Regions from separate parts of the Shinella sp. NM-101 genome, predicted to be linked through region 2. Evidence: predicted binding sites of a transcription regulator. Region 2 holds the regulator's gene; each other region holds the start of a gene.
What was found. The regulator LexA, encoded in region 2, represses DNA repair genes until DNA is damaged. The targets are predictions, from matches to a motif close to TGTTCNNNNTGTGTTCNG.

Region 1 (5,452 bases), 160 kb from region 2:
AGACGCAGATGGCGCAGACGCAGAAGATGAACGCGGTCGGCACGCTCGCCGGCGGCATCGCGCACGACTTCAACAACGTTTTGACGGCGATCCTGCTGTCCTCCGACCACCTGCTGCTGTCCGCGCGCCCGTCCGATGCGAGCTTTGCCGATCTCATGGAGATCAAGCGCAACGCCAACCGCGCGGCCGTGCTGGTGCGCCAGCTCCTCGCGTTCTCGCGCAAGCAGACGATGCGCCCGACCGTGCTGAACCTCACCGACGTCATCGGCGACCTGCGCATGCTCGTCGACCGCATGACGGGCACCAATGTGAAGATCCACGTCGAATACGGTCGCGATCTCTGGCCGGTGAAGACCGACCTCGGCCAGTTCGAGCAGGTGCTGATCAACCTTGCCGTCAATGCCCGCGACGCCATGCCGGATGGCGGCACGATCACCTTCCGCACGCGCAACGTGGACGCGGAGGAGGCCGCGGCGCGGAACCTGCGCGACCTGCCGCCCGGCGACTATGTGGAGGTCGAGGTTGCCGACCAGGGCACCGGCATTCCGCCCGAGATCATCGACAAGATCTTCGAGCCCTTCTTCACGACCAAGGAAGTCGGCAAGGGCACCGGCCTCGGCCTTTCCATGGTCTACGGCATCGTCAAGCAGTCCGGCGGCTACATCTATCTCGATTCCGAGGTCGGCAAGGGCACGACCTTCCGCATCCTGATGCCGCGCCATACGGAAGAGGCCGTGCCTGCCGATACCGCCGTCGCCTCGCAGCCCGGCGCCCCGCAGTCCGCCGCCGTCGTCCAGGTGGTGGAAAAGGAACCGCGCGACCTTACCGGCGGCTCGGCCGTCGTGCTGCTCGTCGAAGACGAGGAGGCGGTGCGGCGCGGCGGCAAGCGCATGCTGGAAACCCGCGGCTACACGGTCCACGAGGCCGGCTCCGGCGTCGAGGCGCTCGATATCATGGAGGAGCTGAACGGCGCGGTCGACATCGTCGTCTCCGACGTCGTGATGCCCGAAATGGACGGTCCGTCTCTGCTGCGCGAACTGAGGAAGACCTATCCGGACATGAAGTTCATCTTCGTCTCCGGCTATGCCGAGGACGCCTTCGCCCGCAACCTGCCCGCCGACGCCAAGTTCGGCTTCCTGCCGAAGCCGTTCTCGCTGAAGCAGCTTGCCGAAGCGGTGCGGGAAATGCTGGATGCTTAAAAGTAAAGGCGTTCGCGGGAAGAAGCAGCCCCCATCGCTCGCCCACTGCCGTCATCCTCGGCCTTGAGCCGAGGATCTGCCAACGCAGTGAAAATTTGAGATGGTGCAGATGTTCGGCACAAGTCCGAGCATAAAGAAGAAGAAGGGCGACCGGGCGGCCGGAGTAACCCGGCCGCGGGCACCATCGTCAATCCGCCAGTGCCACGGCGATTTCCGCCGCGAGGCGCGCATTGTTCTCCACCAGCGCGATGTTCGTCTTCAGGCTGCGGCCGTCCGTCAGGCGGAAGAGATTGTCGAGCAGGTAGGGCGTCACGGCCTTGCCGGCGATTTCGTCGCGATCGGCATTGTCCAGCGCGCGGGCGATGTAGATTTCCATCTCCTCGCGCGCGATCTCGTCGGCTTCCGGCACGGGATTGGCGACCAGCATGCCGCCGTCGACGCCGAGCTGGTCGCGTACCGCCTGGAAGTTGGCGATCGCCGCGGGGCTGTTCAGCGTCAGCGGGCTCTTGAGGCCCGAATCGCGCGACCAGAAGGCCGGGAAGATCGGGCTGTCGTAGGTCACGACGGGTACGCCGCGGGTTTCCAGCACTTCCAGCGTCTTGGGAATGTCGAGGATCGCCTTGGCGCCGGCGCACACGACGATGACGCCGGTGCGCGACAGCTCGTCGAGGTCGGCGGAAATGTCGAAGGTCTCCTCGGCCTTGCGGTGCACGCCGCCGATGCCGCCGGTCGCGAAGACCCTGATGCCGGCGCGGGCCGCGCCGATCATCGTGGCGGCGACGGTGGTGGCGCCGGTGCGGCGTTCGGCAATGGCGAAGGCAAGGTCGGCGCGCGAGAGCTTCATGGCGCCCTCGGTCCTGGCTAGCGCTTCGAGCTGCGCATCCTCCAGGCCGATGTGCAGCACGCCGTCGATGACCGCGATGGTCGCGGGCACCGCGCCTTCCTCGCGGATGATGCGCTCGACGCTGCGCGCCATGTCGAGATTGCCGGGATAGGGCATGCCGTGCGTGATGATGGTCGATTCGAGGGCGACGATCGCCGCGCCGCGGGCCTTGGCGGCGGCGACTTCGTCCGAATATTGCATCGGCAGGAGGGGGGAGACGGCTCTGGTCATGCTGTGTCCTTGCGGAGTCTTGGGCAAAACTGGGGGCGAAATTCCAAGCAAAAAAGTCTCATGACAGGATTTCGGCCTCCGGCACAAGCGAAAGTGCGTCGGCAAGGGCCGCCTGCGACATTTCTTCGGCGGCCGCCAGCGGTGAGCGCACGGTGATCGCCGCCGCCGCCACGCCATGGCGCAGCGCCTCGCCGATCGTCGCGCCGCCGGCCCAGGCACTGAGGAAGCCGGAGGCAAGCGAATCTCCCGCACCGGTGACGTCGCCGAGCGCCGGCACCGCCGGCGGCGTCACCAGTGCCGCGCCCCTGGCGTCGAAGGCGACCGCGCCCCTGCCGCCGCGCGTCACCACGCCGGCGGAAAGGCCTGCGGCGCGCAGTGCCGCGGGCCAGTCGGCCGGATTTTCCGGCGCCGTCCCCGCCAGCGTGCGCGCTTCCGCCTCGTTCATGAAGAGGAAGGCGAGGGCGGAAAGGCTTTCGCGGAACCGCTCGACTTTCGCGGGCGAGATGGCGATGCCGGCGATCGGCACCTGCGCCGCCTTCGCCGCCGCGGCCATGGCGGCCAGCGTCTCGGCCGGCAGGTTCGCATCGGCAAGGACGAGGCCGGCCGCCGCCATCGCCTCGCGCATCGCGCGCTGCTGCAGGCGGCGCGGCGAGAACAGCCGGTAGAGCTCCATGTCGGCCAGCGCGATGACGAGATTGCCGTCCCGCTCGATGATGGCCGTGTAGCTCGGCGTCGCGCGGTCGAGGAAGACGAAGGGCGTGTCCTCGATGCCGGCGGCGGCCGCCGCCGCCGCGACGATCTCGCCGTCGGCATCGCCGCCGCGCGGCGAGACGAGCCGCACCCTGTGGCCGAGCCGCGAGAGGTTCCGCGCCGCATTGAACGCGCCGCCGCCCGCCTCCACGAACCAGGCGCCCGGATTGCTCGCGCCCGGCGTCGTCTCGCCGGCGATGCGCCCGCGCCTGTCCACATGGGCGCCGCCCATCACCAGTATCGTCCTGCCCGTCATCGTCTTCCTTCGCATCCTTGCCGATTCGGCTTGCCCGCCGCTTTCCGCAGCAGCGTCATCCCGCTTCCGTTACGGCGCCAAACCGCCTGAAACGAAAATAGAACACGCATTCGATTCTCAAAAATATTCAAATGGATGAATGCGCCTTGCAAGAGGAGAACAAAATGTGTACATAGCTTTCATCGGCGGCTTCGTTGCCTGTCTTGCTTCAATAACCTAAAGGTGGACCAAATGGCACAGAACACTTTGCGGCTCGTAGAGGATAAAACAGTGGATAAAAGCAAGGCACTCGAAGCGGCTCTCTCCCAGATCGAGCGCTCGTTCGGCAAGGGCTCCATCATGAAGCTCGGCGGCAAGGACAGCATCATCGAGATCGAGACGGTCTCGACGGGATCGCTCAGCCTCGACGTCGCGCTCGGCATCGGCGGCCTGCCGAAGGGCCGCATCGTCGAGATCTACGGCCCGGAAAGCTCGGGCAAGACCACGCTGGCGCTGCAGACGATCGCCGAATCCCAGAAGAAGGGTGGCATCTGCGCCTTCGTCGACGCCGAGCACGCGCTCGACCCGATCTATGCCCGCAAGCTCGGCGTCGATCTCGAGAACCTCCTGATCTCGCAGCCCGACACTGGCGAGCAGGCGCTTGAAATCACCGACACGCTGGTGCGTTCCGGCGCGGTCGACGTGCTCGTCGTCGATTCGGTCGCCGCGCTCACGCCGCGCGCCGAAATCGAGGGCGAGATGGGCGAAAGCCTGCCCGGCCTCCAGGCCCGCCTGATGAGCCAGGCACTGCGCAAGCTCACAGCCTCGATCTCCAAGTCCAACACGATGGTGATCTTCATCAACCAGATCCGCATGAAGATCGGCGTCGTCTACGGGTCGCCGGAAGTGACGACCGGCGGCAATGCGCTGAAGTTCTACGCGTCCGTCCGCCTCGACATCCGCCGTATCGGCGCGGTCAAGGAGCGTGACGAGGTGATCGGCAACCAGACCCGTGTCAAGGTCGTCAAGAACAAGATGGCCCCGCCCTTCAAGCAGGTCGAGTTCGACATCATGTACGGCGAGGGCGTCTCCAAGACGGGCGAACTCATCGACCTCGGCGTCAAGGCCGGCATCGTCGAGAAGTCGGGCGCCTGGTTCTCCTACAACAGCCAGCGCCTCGGCCAGGGCCGCGAGAACGCCAAGACGTTCCTGCGCGACAATCCGGATCTCGCCCGCGAGATCGAGACGTCGCTGCGCCAGAATGCCGGCCTCATCGCCGACCGGTTCCTGGAAAACGGCGGCCCGGACCCGAACGACGCCGACGACGCGGCGGGAATGTAGTTCCCGCGCAACGCCCGCAGGAATATCGAAAGACCGGCCGCTTCTTCTTGAAAGGCCGGTTTTTTGGTGTCTGGACAGCGACTGAGGCGGGCGATAAAAGCCATCAGTTCTCGCAGGCGCCCGAGGTTTCCGGCCTTTCCCGTGAAAAGGCGGCCAGCGCGTGCGGTTTCGACGGAATTCGCGGATGGATGGGCCTTTCGGGGCCGTCCGGGCGGGCACTCCGGCCGGCGCGGCGATCTTTCATCGCCGCGGGACAATTGGGTGGGTGATGCACCGGCTTCCGGGGCAGACAGTGCAGAGATGAAGGACGCGATATGAGCGGCGTGAATGAGATCCGGTCGACTTTCCTCGACTATTTCCGCAGAGAAGGCCACGAGGTCGTATCCTCCAGCCCGCTCGTGCCGCGCAACGACCCGACCCTGATGTTCACGAATGCCGGCATGGTGCAGTTCAAGAACGTCTTCACCGGATTGGAATCGCGCCCCTATTCCCGGGCCGTCACCGCGCAGAAATGCGTGCGCGCCGGCGGCAAGCACAACGACCTCGACAATGTGGGCTATACCGCGCGCCACCACACCTTCTTCGAGATGCTCGGCAACTTCTCCTTCGGCGACTACTTCAAGGAGCGCGCCATCGAGCTTGCCTGGAACCTGATCACCAAGGAATTCGGCATCGACAGGAACCGGCTTCTCGTCACCGTCTACCATACCGACGACCAGGCCTTCGACCTCTGGAAGAAGATCGCCGGCTTTTCCGACGACCGCATCATCCGCATCCCCACCAGCGACAATTTCTGGGCGATGGGCGATACCG
Region 2 (5,452 bases):
CCGTTGTTTCGAATGGGCGGCACACGTCCCGTGCCGCGACCATGAACATGCTCGTTTTGCTAGCCCATTTACGGTGCCCTGCCAAGCGATACGAAAGGCAAATTGTGCATTGCGGAAACAGGCTTTCCGGCAACGCAATATCTACCGTTTCCATGAAGTTGCAAGCAACCTTTGAGAGTGTCCGCCAAATTGCGGAGGTAGCATCCTTTCTGTCTGCCTTAGCAATTTTACCGCCTACTGCCGATTGAAAGTCTCGCCAATCGATTGCACAGTGAGAGAGGTGAACGGGGCCGGGACGAATGGCCGAGGGGAAAGTCGAGGAGCGGGGAGAGGCGGCCGAGGCCCATGGCTGGCGGACGGCGGCCGAGGCAAGCGCCCTGCCTGCGGTTTCCGGCCATCGGGCGCCGCCTCGCCGGGCGCCGTTTGCCGCCGTGCTGCGGGTGGCGGGCCAGCTTCGCAGCGATGCGACAGGGCGGCATGCCCTTGCCGCTGCCTTTGCCGAGGAGCGGGCGCACGGCCATTTCTTCCTGTTCGTGCCCGTCTTCATGGGGGCGGGCGCTGCGCTCTGGTTTGCCGCCGCAGCCGATCCGTCGCCGCTCGCCATGATCCTCGTGGCGCTCGCGGCGCTCCTGCCGGCCTGGCGCCTTCGCCACCGGGAGGGGTGGCCGGCGCTTGCCGCGGGCGCGGCGTTCCTTGTTCCGGTCGGCATGCTGCTTGCCGCCCTCGAAAGCGCGCGGCTCGATACGATCATCCTGGACGCTCCGGTAACGACCGAGATCGGCGGCCGGGTGCTGTCACGCGAAAGCGACGCGCGCGGGGCGATCCGCTATCGCGTCGCGCTGGAGACGACGCAGGGGCCTGTCCTCAAACGTGCACCGGGCGTGGTGACGGTGCTTGCGCGCAGCACGCATGACCCCATCGCCATCGGCAGCGGCATAACGGGGCGCGCGCGCCTCGGCCCGCCCTCCGGTCCCTCGCTCGCCGGGCTCAACGATTTCGCGTTCGACGCCTATTTCGCGGGAACCGGCGCCGTCGGCTATTTCTACAGGGCTCCGACCGCCATGGCGGGCACCGAAACCGGACTGGAGGGTCGGGTCCGGCGCGAGATCGCGACATGGCGCAACAGCCTGACCGAGCATATACGCGGCCGCATCGGCGGGGACGCGGGGGCGATCGCCGCGGCGCTCGTGACGGCGGAGCAGCGGGCGATCAGCGCGGAGACGGTGGAGGCGCTGCGGCAGGCGGGGCTGACCCATGTGCTCGCCATTTCCGGGCTCAACATGGTGCTGGCCGCCGGGACCTTCCTCGTCGGCGCGCGCGGGCTGATGGCGCTGATCCCCGGCTTTGCCGAACGCTATCCCACCAAGAAGATCGCAGCAGCCGGGGCGCTCGTCATGGTGACGCTCTACATCCTCGTCTCGGGCGGGGCGATCTCGGCCGTGCGCTCATGGATCATGATCTGCGTCATGCTCGTCGCGGTGATGTTCGGCCGTTCGGCGATCAGCCTGCGCAACGTGGCGATCTCGGCGATCCTCATCCTCATCGTCACGCCCTCGGCCGTCACCAATCCCGGCTTCCAGATGTCCTACGCGGCGACGCTCGGCCTCGTCGCCGGCTATGCGGCCTGGCGCGAGCGTCCGGTTCGCCGCGAAAGCCGGGGCGGGCGGTTCCAGCTCATCGGCGGCTCGGCGGGCCGCTTCTTCGGCGGACTGCTTCTCTCCTCGCTGATCGGCAGCCTTTCCACGCTCATCTATTCGGTCGGCCATTTCCATCGCATTCCCGCCTACGGGCTTGCCGGGAACCTCCTGGCCATGCCGGTCATCAGCGCCATCGTCATGCCGTTCGGGCTGATGGCGGTGCTGCTCATGCCCTTCGGTCTCGACGCCATTCCCTTCGTCATCATGGGCAAGGGGATCGATTGGATGATCGCGATGTCGAACTGGGTCGCCAGTTGGAAGGGCGAGATCGTCATCGGCCGCATTCCGCCGCTCGCCTTCCTGCTGATCGGCGTCGGCGGCGGCCTGCTCTGCATCCTACGCACCAGGCTGCGTCACGCGGGCACCTTGCTGGTCGTGCTGGGCATCGGCATTGCATGCTGGCCCGACGGGCGTCCGCGTCCCGAGGTGCTGGTGTCGGAGGACGGCCGCCTCGTCGCCGTTCTCGATGGCGCCAGGGTGGCGACGAACCGAGCCCGGCCGCCGGGTTTCGTCTACGATCAATGGCGCCGGGCGCTCCGGCTCGGCGAACTCGTCAAACCGGACATGCGCAAGACGGCGGGCCTGACGCTGGAGGATGCCGGGGAAAAGCCGGCGGGAGCGCCAGAAGGAAAGCGACCGCGGCGCAAGGCGGATCGGCAGAAGGCGAGGGATGCCCTCACCGCGGCTCTCGATGCGGCGGGAAAAGGCCCCGGCTTCGTCTGCGAAACGAAAGCCTTCTGCGCCGCCGTCTCGCCGAGCGGCTGGCGGATCGTCACGCTGGAGGACACCGCCTTCCTCGGCACGGCCTGCGACGGGGCGGATCTCGTCGTCGTGCCCTTTGCCCTGCGGCTGGATGCCTGCCGCTCCGGCGCCCGGCTGGTGACCGCGCGGCATCTGCGGCGAACGGGCGCGCTGGAAATCCGGCCGGCTGCGGCAGCCGCAGCCAGCCTTCCCGAGGCGGAATTCACGTCTTCCGTCGAAACGCTCGATCGCCCCTGGTCGAGGCACCGCACCTACGACTGGCGGACCGGCAGCTTCGATAACGGACAGGCGGTCAGTGATAACGACGGATGAGGCCGACGAGCTTGCCCTGGATCTTGACGCGATCCGGCCCGAAGATGCGGGTCTCGTAGGCCGGATTGGCGGCTTCGAGTGCGATGGAGGCGCCCTTGCGGCGGAAGCGCTTCAGCGTCGCCTCCTCTTCGTCGACGAGCGCGACGATGATCTCGCCGGGATTGGCGGTGCTGGTGTTGCGGATGATGACGGTATCGCCGTCGAGGATGCCGGCCTCGATCATCGAATCCCCCCGGACTTCCAGCGCATAATGGTCGCCGTTGCCGATCATCTCGGCCGGCACGGTGATGTCATGGGTGTTGTTCTGGATGGCGGAGATCGGCACGCCGGCGGCGATGCGGCCCATCACGGGCACCGACACGGACGTGGGCATGTCGGCCGGGGCAGCATTGCGCTGCGGCGGGGCGGCGGCCGGCGCGGGCGGCTTGCCGCGGCTGCCTTCGATGACGGAGGGCGAGAAGCCGCGCCGGGGCTGCAGGCTCGGCGAATAGGCCTCGGGCAGCTTGATGACCTCCAGCGCGCGCGCCCGGTTGGGCAGGCGGCGGATGAAACCGCGTTCCTCCAGCGCCGTGATGAGGCGGTGGATGCCCGATTTGGAGGCGAGGTCCAGGGCGTCCTTCATCTCGTCGAAGGACGGCGGAATGCCCGATTCCTTCATGCGCTCATGGATGAAGAGGAGGAGTTCCTGTTGTTTGCGCGTCAGCATGGTCTCTCCACCGAGAATCGTGAAACAAATCCAGAACAGACACTATCTGTTCCATATGTGTTCCGCAAGGGGCCGGTGAAACAATAATGCTGCTCAAACAGCGGGTTCGCGCAGGAGCAGGACTTGGCAGGCCGCGCCCGCCTCAAGGGCCGGCGCATGCGGCAGGCGGACAAGGAGGCCTTCGGATTGCGCGAAGGTCTTCATCATCGAGGAATCCTGCTTGTCGAAGGGCGTCACGCGGAGCTCGCCGGCAGGTCCGCGGTCGATCCGGGCGCGGATATGGTCCTGGCGGTGATCGTTTTCCCGGACCGGCACGGCGGCAACGGCGCTGCGCAGCCGGCTTTTCCCCGGAAGACGGGCGAGGCGGCGGACAAGCGGTTCCAGGAAGAGCAGCGAGCAGACGAGGCTCGAGACGGGATTGCCGGGAAGGCCGACGACCTGGATCGCGCCGAGGCGGCCGACCATCAGCGGCTTTCCGGGCCGCATGGCGATGCGCCAGAAATCGAGCGCCATGCCGGCCTCGCCGAGGACGGGCTGGACGAGGTCGAAATCGCCGACGGAGGCGCCGCCGAGCGTCACGAGCACGTCGATGTCGAGCACCAGCGCCTTGCGCACGGCTTCCAGGATCGCCTGCCTGTCGTCTTCGACGATGCCGAGGTCGATGACCTCCGCGCCGGCTTTACGGGCGATGGCCGAGACGCCGTAGGTGTTGGAGGCGATGATCTGGCTTGCACCCGGCCGGGTGCCCGGCGGGACGAGCTCGTCGCCTGTCGCCAGCACCGCGATGCGGGGGCGGGCATAGACGGTCAGTTCCGCATGGTTCATCGCGGCGGCGACGGTCAGGCGGCCGGGATCGAGCACGTCGCCGGCATGCAGCACGACCTCGCCTTCGGAGAAATCCTGTCCGCGGGGACGGATGTGGCGGCCTTCCGGGGTGAGGAAGGTGGTGCGGATGCGGCCGTCCTCCAGCCGTTCCGCGTCCTCCTGGAGAAGGACCGTATCGGCGAAGGCGGGCAGGGGCGCGCCGGTGAAGATGCGCACGGCCTCGCCAGGACCTGCGGTGCCTTCGAAGGCGTGGCCGGCGGAGGAGGTGCCGACGACCTTGAGGATGGAGCCCAGTTCGGCGATGTCGGCATGGCGGACGGCGTAGCCGTCCATGGCGGAATTGTCGAAGGGCGGCTGGGTGAGGCGGGCGGCGAGGTCTGCGGCGAGCACGCGGCCCTCGGCGTCCCGCAGGCTCACCGTCTCCGTCCGCACTGTCGGCTGCGCGGCGGACAGCAGGCGGTCGAGGGCGTCCGCGACGGGCAGGAGGGACATCAGGCGTCTCCGCGCTTGTAATCGCCGGAGCGGCCGCCGGATTTCTCGCGCAGGCGCACGCCGCCGATCTCCATCTCGCGGTCGGCGGCCTTGGCCATGTCGTAGACGGTGAGGCAGGCGACGCTGACGGCCGTCAGCGCCTCCATCTCGACGCCGGTGCGGCCGGTGAGCTTCGCCATGGCCTCGACGCGCAGGCCCGGCAGCGCGTGGTCCTCGCGGATGTCGACGGCCACCTTGGTCAGCATCAGCGGGTGGCAGAGGGGAATGAGGTTCGCCGTCTGCTTGGCGGCCATGATGCCGGCAAGGCGCGCCGCGCCGATCACGTCGCCCTTCTTCGCGTCGCCCTTGAGGATGAGGTCGAGGGTGGCCGGCGCCATGCGGATGAAACCTTCGGCGACGGCGATGCGCACCGTCTCGGCCTTGTCGCCGACATCCACCATGTTGGCCTCGCCCGAGGCGCCGATATGGGTGAGCGTAAGGCGTTCCCCGGCCATCATTCCGCCGCCAGAACGCCGGCGTCGCCGGTCAGCAGCGCGCGCGTGGCGGCCGTCACGTCGTCCTTGCGCATCAGGCTTTCGCCGACGAGGAAGGTGGAAATGCCGACCTTGCCGAGGCGCATGCAATCGGCATGGGTGAAGATGCCGCTTTCGCCGACGAG
Region 3 (5,452 bases), 410 kb from region 2:
GCCGTCGGGAATCTGGTTCGCCACGCGGCCGAGCGCGTCGCGCACGTCGTTGGCGGCCTGGTTGACGTCGGTGGTGTCGGAGAATTGCAGGGTGACGCGGCTGCGGCCGAAGGAGGACACCGAGGAAATGTCCTTGATGCCCTGCACGCGCGAGACCGCGCCCTCGATGACGTCGGTCAGCTCGCGGTCCACCGTCTCCGGCGAGGCGCCGTCGAAGGTGGTGGTCACGCTGATGACCGGCTGGTCGACGGAGGGAAGCTCGCGGATCTCCACGCCGTTGAAGGCCGCAAGACCGGCGACGACGATCAGCGTGTTGAGGACGAGGGCGAAGATCGGCCGCCGGATGAAGAGCGCGGTAAAGCCCGCCTTGCCGGAATCGTTGAGCCCGCCCGTCTCGCCCGCCATATTACGAGCCCTCCGTCACGGCGGGCGTCTGCTGCTCGGCGGTGCGCACCGCGCCGCCCGGCCGAAGCGTCTGCACGCCCTCCGTGACGACCTGGTCTCCCTTGGCGAGCTCCGCCCGCACGAGCACCTTGTCGGGATTGCGCTGGACGATATGGACCGGCACGCGCTCGACCTTGTCGCCCTTGACCTTCCAGATATAGGAGCCGTCGGCGCTCCACTGGACGGAAAGCGGATCGACGCTCGGATAGAGATCGCCTTCGAAGCGCATCGTCACCTGGAAGGACATGCCGGCGCGCAGCAGGTCTTCGGGATTGGCTATGCGGGCGCGCACGCGCAGCGTCCGGCTTTCCTGGTCGATGCGGTTGTCGATCGCCTGCACCTTTCCCGTAAAGGTCTCGCCGGGCCGCGCGACCGCCATCGCCGTCACGTCGCCGCCGACGCGCACGCTGGTGGCGAAACGCTCCGGGACCCAGAAGTCGACGAGGATTTCCGACCGGTCGTCGATGCGCGCGATCGCCGTCGACGTCGTGACATAGTCGCCGGGATTGACCGCGATGATGCCGACCACACCACCATAGGGCGCGATGATGTCGCGGCGGCTGAGTGCCAGCTCGGCATTCCGCAGTGCAAGTTCCGCCGCCGAAAGCGCGGTCTGGGCGTCCTGCAAGTCCGCAAGGCTGGTCGAGGAGCGGAGGTTCTGCAGGCGCTTGAGCTTCTGGTCCGCGCTCTGCCGCGCCACGCGCGCCTGGTCCGCGGCAATCTTCTGTTCCTCGCTGTCGAGGCGGGCGATCACCTGCCCCTGCTTCACCCGGTCGCCCGATTCCACGAGGACCTCGGTGAGGTTGCCGGTCGCGTAGGGCGTCACCGTCACGGTGCGGATCGCCTCGCCGTCGCCGATGGCGTTCAGCCGGTCGTTGACGACGGCCATGGCGACGGGCTTGGTGGCGACGAGCGTCGCCCCGCCGCCGAACGTGCGGTTGCCGTCCCCCCTGCCGCCGCCGTCCGCCTCGCTTTTATCCGCGGGCGCGATGGCGGCGACAAGCGTGCCCGGCAGGCCCGCGGCCTCCAGCATGTCGTTCGCCCCCGGCGCGAAGCGGCCCCATAGCAGTACCCCGGCCAAAATGACGCCAAGGCTGATGAGGAGCTGTTTCCAAACCCGCATGCACACTCTCTCCAATGGAAGCGAACCGCCGCCTGTTGCGACGCGACATAGGGCGAGTATCCCGCTTTGGAAATGAACCGGCAACGAAAGAATACGATCATTACGCAATTGTAAGATTGCAGCGCCGGTCCATTACCGAAGCGTAAGAAAAGACGGGGAAATCCTCTCCCGCCGCGCCCTGGCGCAGCCGGCCGGCGACAAACCCAGAGGCGCCCGTGGACGGCGTCTTCGACGTCGGCCCCGCCAAGGCCTGAACGGCCGCGGTTTCCACAATCTTTCGGCCGTCGTTCTTCCCCGTGGAATAAAAGCAGAACGGAAAACTGGCCTTTCGGGACCGAATCACTACATTGAGCCGCATGATCAGCGGTTACGACGACATTCCCTTCTTCGACGAGGACCCGCAGCTCGGCGGCAAGCCCGCGGCGCCGGCCAAGCCCGCCGGCGGCCTCGGCATCGCCGCGCGCGCCATGGCGGCCCGCGATGCCCACCGGGCGCCGGACTATCTCTCCGGCCTCAATCCCGAGCAGCGCGAGGCGGTCGAGACGCTGGACGGACCCGTTCTGGTGCTCGCTGGCGCCGGCACCGGCAAGACGCGCGTGCTCACCACCCGCATCGCCCATATCCTCGCCACCGGCCGCGCCTTTCCCAGCCAGCTCCTCGCGGTGACCTTCACCAACAAGGCGGCGCGCGAGATGAAGGAGCGCATCGGCCTCCTCGTCGGCGGCGCGGTCGAGGGCATGCCCTGGCTCGGCACGTTCCACTCCATCGGCGTCAAGCTCCTGCGCCGTCACGCCGAGCTCGTCGGCCTCAGGTCGGATTTCTCGATCCTCGACACCGACGACGTCGTGCGCCTGATCAAGCAGATCCTCCAGGCCGAGGGCATCGACGACAAGCGCTGGCCGGCGAAGCAGTTCGCCGGCATGATCGACACCTGGAAGAACAAGGGCCTCGACCCCGCGCAGATCCCGGAGGGCGACGCGCGCGCCTTCGCCAACGGCAAGGGCCGTGAACTCTACGTCGCCTACCAGAACCGCCTGAAGACGCTGAACGCCTGCGATTTCGGCGACCTGCTGCTGCACCCGATCCGCATGTTCCGCGCCAATCCAGACGTGCTGGCCGAATATCACCAGAAGTTCCGCTACATCCTGGTCGACGAGTACCAGGACACCAACACCGCGCAATATATGTGGCTGCGCCTCCTCGCCCAGCGCCCCAAGGGCACGCCGCAAAACGTCTGCTGCGTCGGCGACGACGACCAGTCGATCTACGGCTGGCGCGGCGCGGAGGTGGACAACATCCTGCGCTTCGAGAAGGATTTTCCGGGCGCCAGGGTCATCAAGCTGGAGCGCAACTACCGCTCCACCGCCCATATCCTCGGCGCCGCCGGCCACCTGATCGCCCACAACGAGGACCGCCTTGGCAAGACGCTCTTCACCGAAAGGCACGATCCCGACGACGACAAGGTCGTGGTGCACGCCGCCTGGGATTCCGAGGAAGAAGCCCGCGCCGTCGGCGAGGAGATCGAGCAGCTCCAGCGCAGGGAGCACAAGCTGAACGACATGGCGATCCTCGTGCGCGCGTCCTTCCAGATGCGCGAATTCGAAGACCGCTTCGTCACGCTCGGCCTCAACTACCGCGTCATCGGCGGCCCGCGCTTCTACGAGCGGCTGGAGATTCGCGACGCGCTCGCCTATTTCCGCCTCGTCAGCCAGCCGGCCGACGACCTCGCCTTCGAGCGTATCGTCAACACGCCCAAGCGCGGCCTCGGCGACACGACGATCCGCAACCTGCACGACTATGCGCGAGCCCGCGACATCCCCATGCTCGCCGCCGCCGCCGACATCGTCGAGACGGACGAACTGAAGCCGAAGGCGCGCAAGGCGCTGTTCGACGTCGTCGCCGATTTCCGCCGCTGGCAGTCGCTGCTGGAGACGATGCCGCACACCGAGCTTGCCGAGCAGATCCTCGACGAGAGCGGCTATACCGCCATGTGGCAGGCCGACAAGTCGGCCGAAGCGCCGGGACGCCTTGAAAACCTCAAGGAACTGATCCGGTCTATGGAAGCCTTCGAGTCCCTGCGCGGCTTCCTGGAGCACGTCTCGCTCGTCATGGACGCCGAGCAGAACGAGAACCTCGACGCCGTCTCGATCATGACGCTGCATTCGGCCAAGGGCCTCGAATTCGAGACCGTCTTCCTGCCCGGCTGGGAGGAAGGCCTCTTCCCGCACCAGCGCGCGCTCGACGAGGGCGGCCGCTCCGGGCTGGAGGAGGAACGCCGCCTCGCTTATGTCGGCATCACGCGGGCGAAACGCCGCTGCCATATCTGGTTCGTCTCGAACCGGCGCATCCACGGACTCTGGCAATCCACCCTGCCCTCCCGCTTCCTCGAGGAACTGCCGGAAAGCCATGTGGAAGTGGCCGAGGTGGAGCAATCCTATGGCGGTTACGGCCGCGGCGGCTACGGCCAGTCGCGCTTCGACAAGCAGGAGCCCTTCCAGAACGCCTATTCGACACCCGGCTGGCGGCGCGCGCAGGCGAACCGCACGGATGCGACGCGGGACAACTGGGGCTCACGCTCCGGCCACGCGGTCGAGCGTATCGGCTATGGCGAAAGCGGCCCGCGCGGCCGCACCATCGAGGGCGAGCTGGTCGCCAAGTCGACCACGAGCGAGCCGTCGAAATTTTCGATCGGCGACCGGGTCTTCCACCTGAAATTCGGCAACGGCAACGTGGCGGCGGTCGAAGGCAACAAGCTGACGATCGATTTTGACCGCGCCGGCCAGAAGCGCGTGCTCGACGGCTTCGTCGAGCGGGTGTGATCGGCACGCGCCCAAAGGCGGGCGTTACGATAGGATTCGGCTTCCCTTCCCTTCCTTTCCTTCTCTCCGGCGGGGAAAGGTGGCGCGAAGGTTTGAATGAGGCGACACCCCACGGAAAATCTTGAATTTTCGCGCCTTCGGCGTCCCCCTCATACGCCTGCCGGCACCTCTCCCCGCTGGGGAGAAGGAAGATGAGGCGGTGATTTCCCTTCACAGAGGAAATTGCGGCAGGAGTCTTGCCCGTCGAATGCGAAGGGCTCGGCACGTCAAGTCCCTCCCCTTCGCGGGGAGGGATTTGGGAAGCAGCCTTTACACCCCGGCCTTGCGGTAGAGCGCGGCGAGCTGCGTGCGGGACGACGGCATTTCCGGCACGACGACGAGCATCGTCACATGGCCGCGCTTGAAGGCATTGAGGAAGGGTTCGTAATTCTGGAAGGCGACGCAGCCGTGCGAGCCCTTCTGGTTGCGCAGGAGATTGGTGTGCGTGAGCAGGCCCGTGCGGTTCTTCGGATCGCGCCCGTCGACGGAGAGCATGCGGATCGCCTCGACACCGTGGAAGCGGCGCTCGCGCATCTTCAACCGATAGACGCCGGCCGGCGTAGGTCCGTTCATCTTGACGTGCTCGTAGTCCGGATTGTCGCGCATCTTGCCGATGCCGGAATGGGCGCGCAGCTTCGTGCCGTCGGGCATGTAGACGGTCGCGTTGGACACGTCGTAGACGGCGACGCGCGTGCCCTTGCCCGGCCAGCCGCTGCCGCTCTTGCCCGAGAAGAGGCCGCCGAAGAGCGAACGCTCCGGCTTGACGATGGCGACGTCCTCGTCCTTGTCCCTGGTCTTTTCACGGGCGATGCGCGGGGCAGGCTTTTCCTCCGCCGGCTTGCGCTCGATGGTGACGGTTTCCAGCGCCGGCCGGGCCTCCGGCAGCGGGATCTCACCGAGGATCATATCCTCGTCGTCCTCCTCCGCCTCCGTCTTCTTCATCACGAGGCCGAAGGGCTGGAGGTCCTTGCGGGGGGAATTGTCGGGCAGCAGCGCGGTCACCAGCGCGGGCTGGCCGCTTACGGCC

Region 1: a site for LexA is predicted at 3,407-3,424, ahead of recA (recombinase RecA). Genes of this name have one in related genera too.
Region 3: a site for LexA is predicted at 1,865-1,882, ahead of L0976_RS02245 (ATP-dependent helicase). Genes of this name have one in related genera too.

Annotation. Positions count from the first base shown of each region.
Region 1 is NZ_JACBFT010000001.1:207,099-212,550, reverse strand. It holds gene cckA (cell cycle histidine kinase CckA) at 1-1,199, shown strand, start outside; gene L0976_RS01045 (pseudouridine-5'-phosphate glycosidase) at 1,387-2,313, opposite strand; gene L0976_RS01040 (carbohydrate kinase family protein) at 2,372-3,319, opposite strand; gene recA (recombinase RecA) at 3,551-4,639, shown strand; gene alaS (alanine--tRNA ligase) at 4,954-5,452, shown strand, end outside.
Region 2 is NZ_JACBFT010000001.1:44,622-50,073, reverse strand. It holds gene L0976_RS00215 (ComEC/Rec2 family competence protein) at 300-2,771, shown strand; gene lexA (transcriptional repressor LexA) at 2,752-3,477, opposite strand; gene glp (gephyrin-like molybdotransferase Glp) at 3,571-4,794, opposite strand; gene moaC (cyclic pyranopterin monophosphate synthase MoaC) at 4,794-5,288, opposite strand; gene trpC (indole-3-glycerol phosphate synthase TrpC) at 5,288-5,452, opposite strand, start outside.
Region 3 is NZ_JACBFT010000001.1:454,507-459,958, forward strand. It holds gene L0976_RS02235 (efflux RND transporter permease subunit) at 1-405, opposite strand, end outside; gene L0976_RS02240 (efflux RND transporter periplasmic adaptor subunit) at 407-1,567, opposite strand; gene L0976_RS02245 (ATP-dependent helicase) at 1,924-4,386, shown strand; gene L0976_RS02250 (DUF2778 domain-containing protein) at 4,696-5,452, opposite strand, start outside.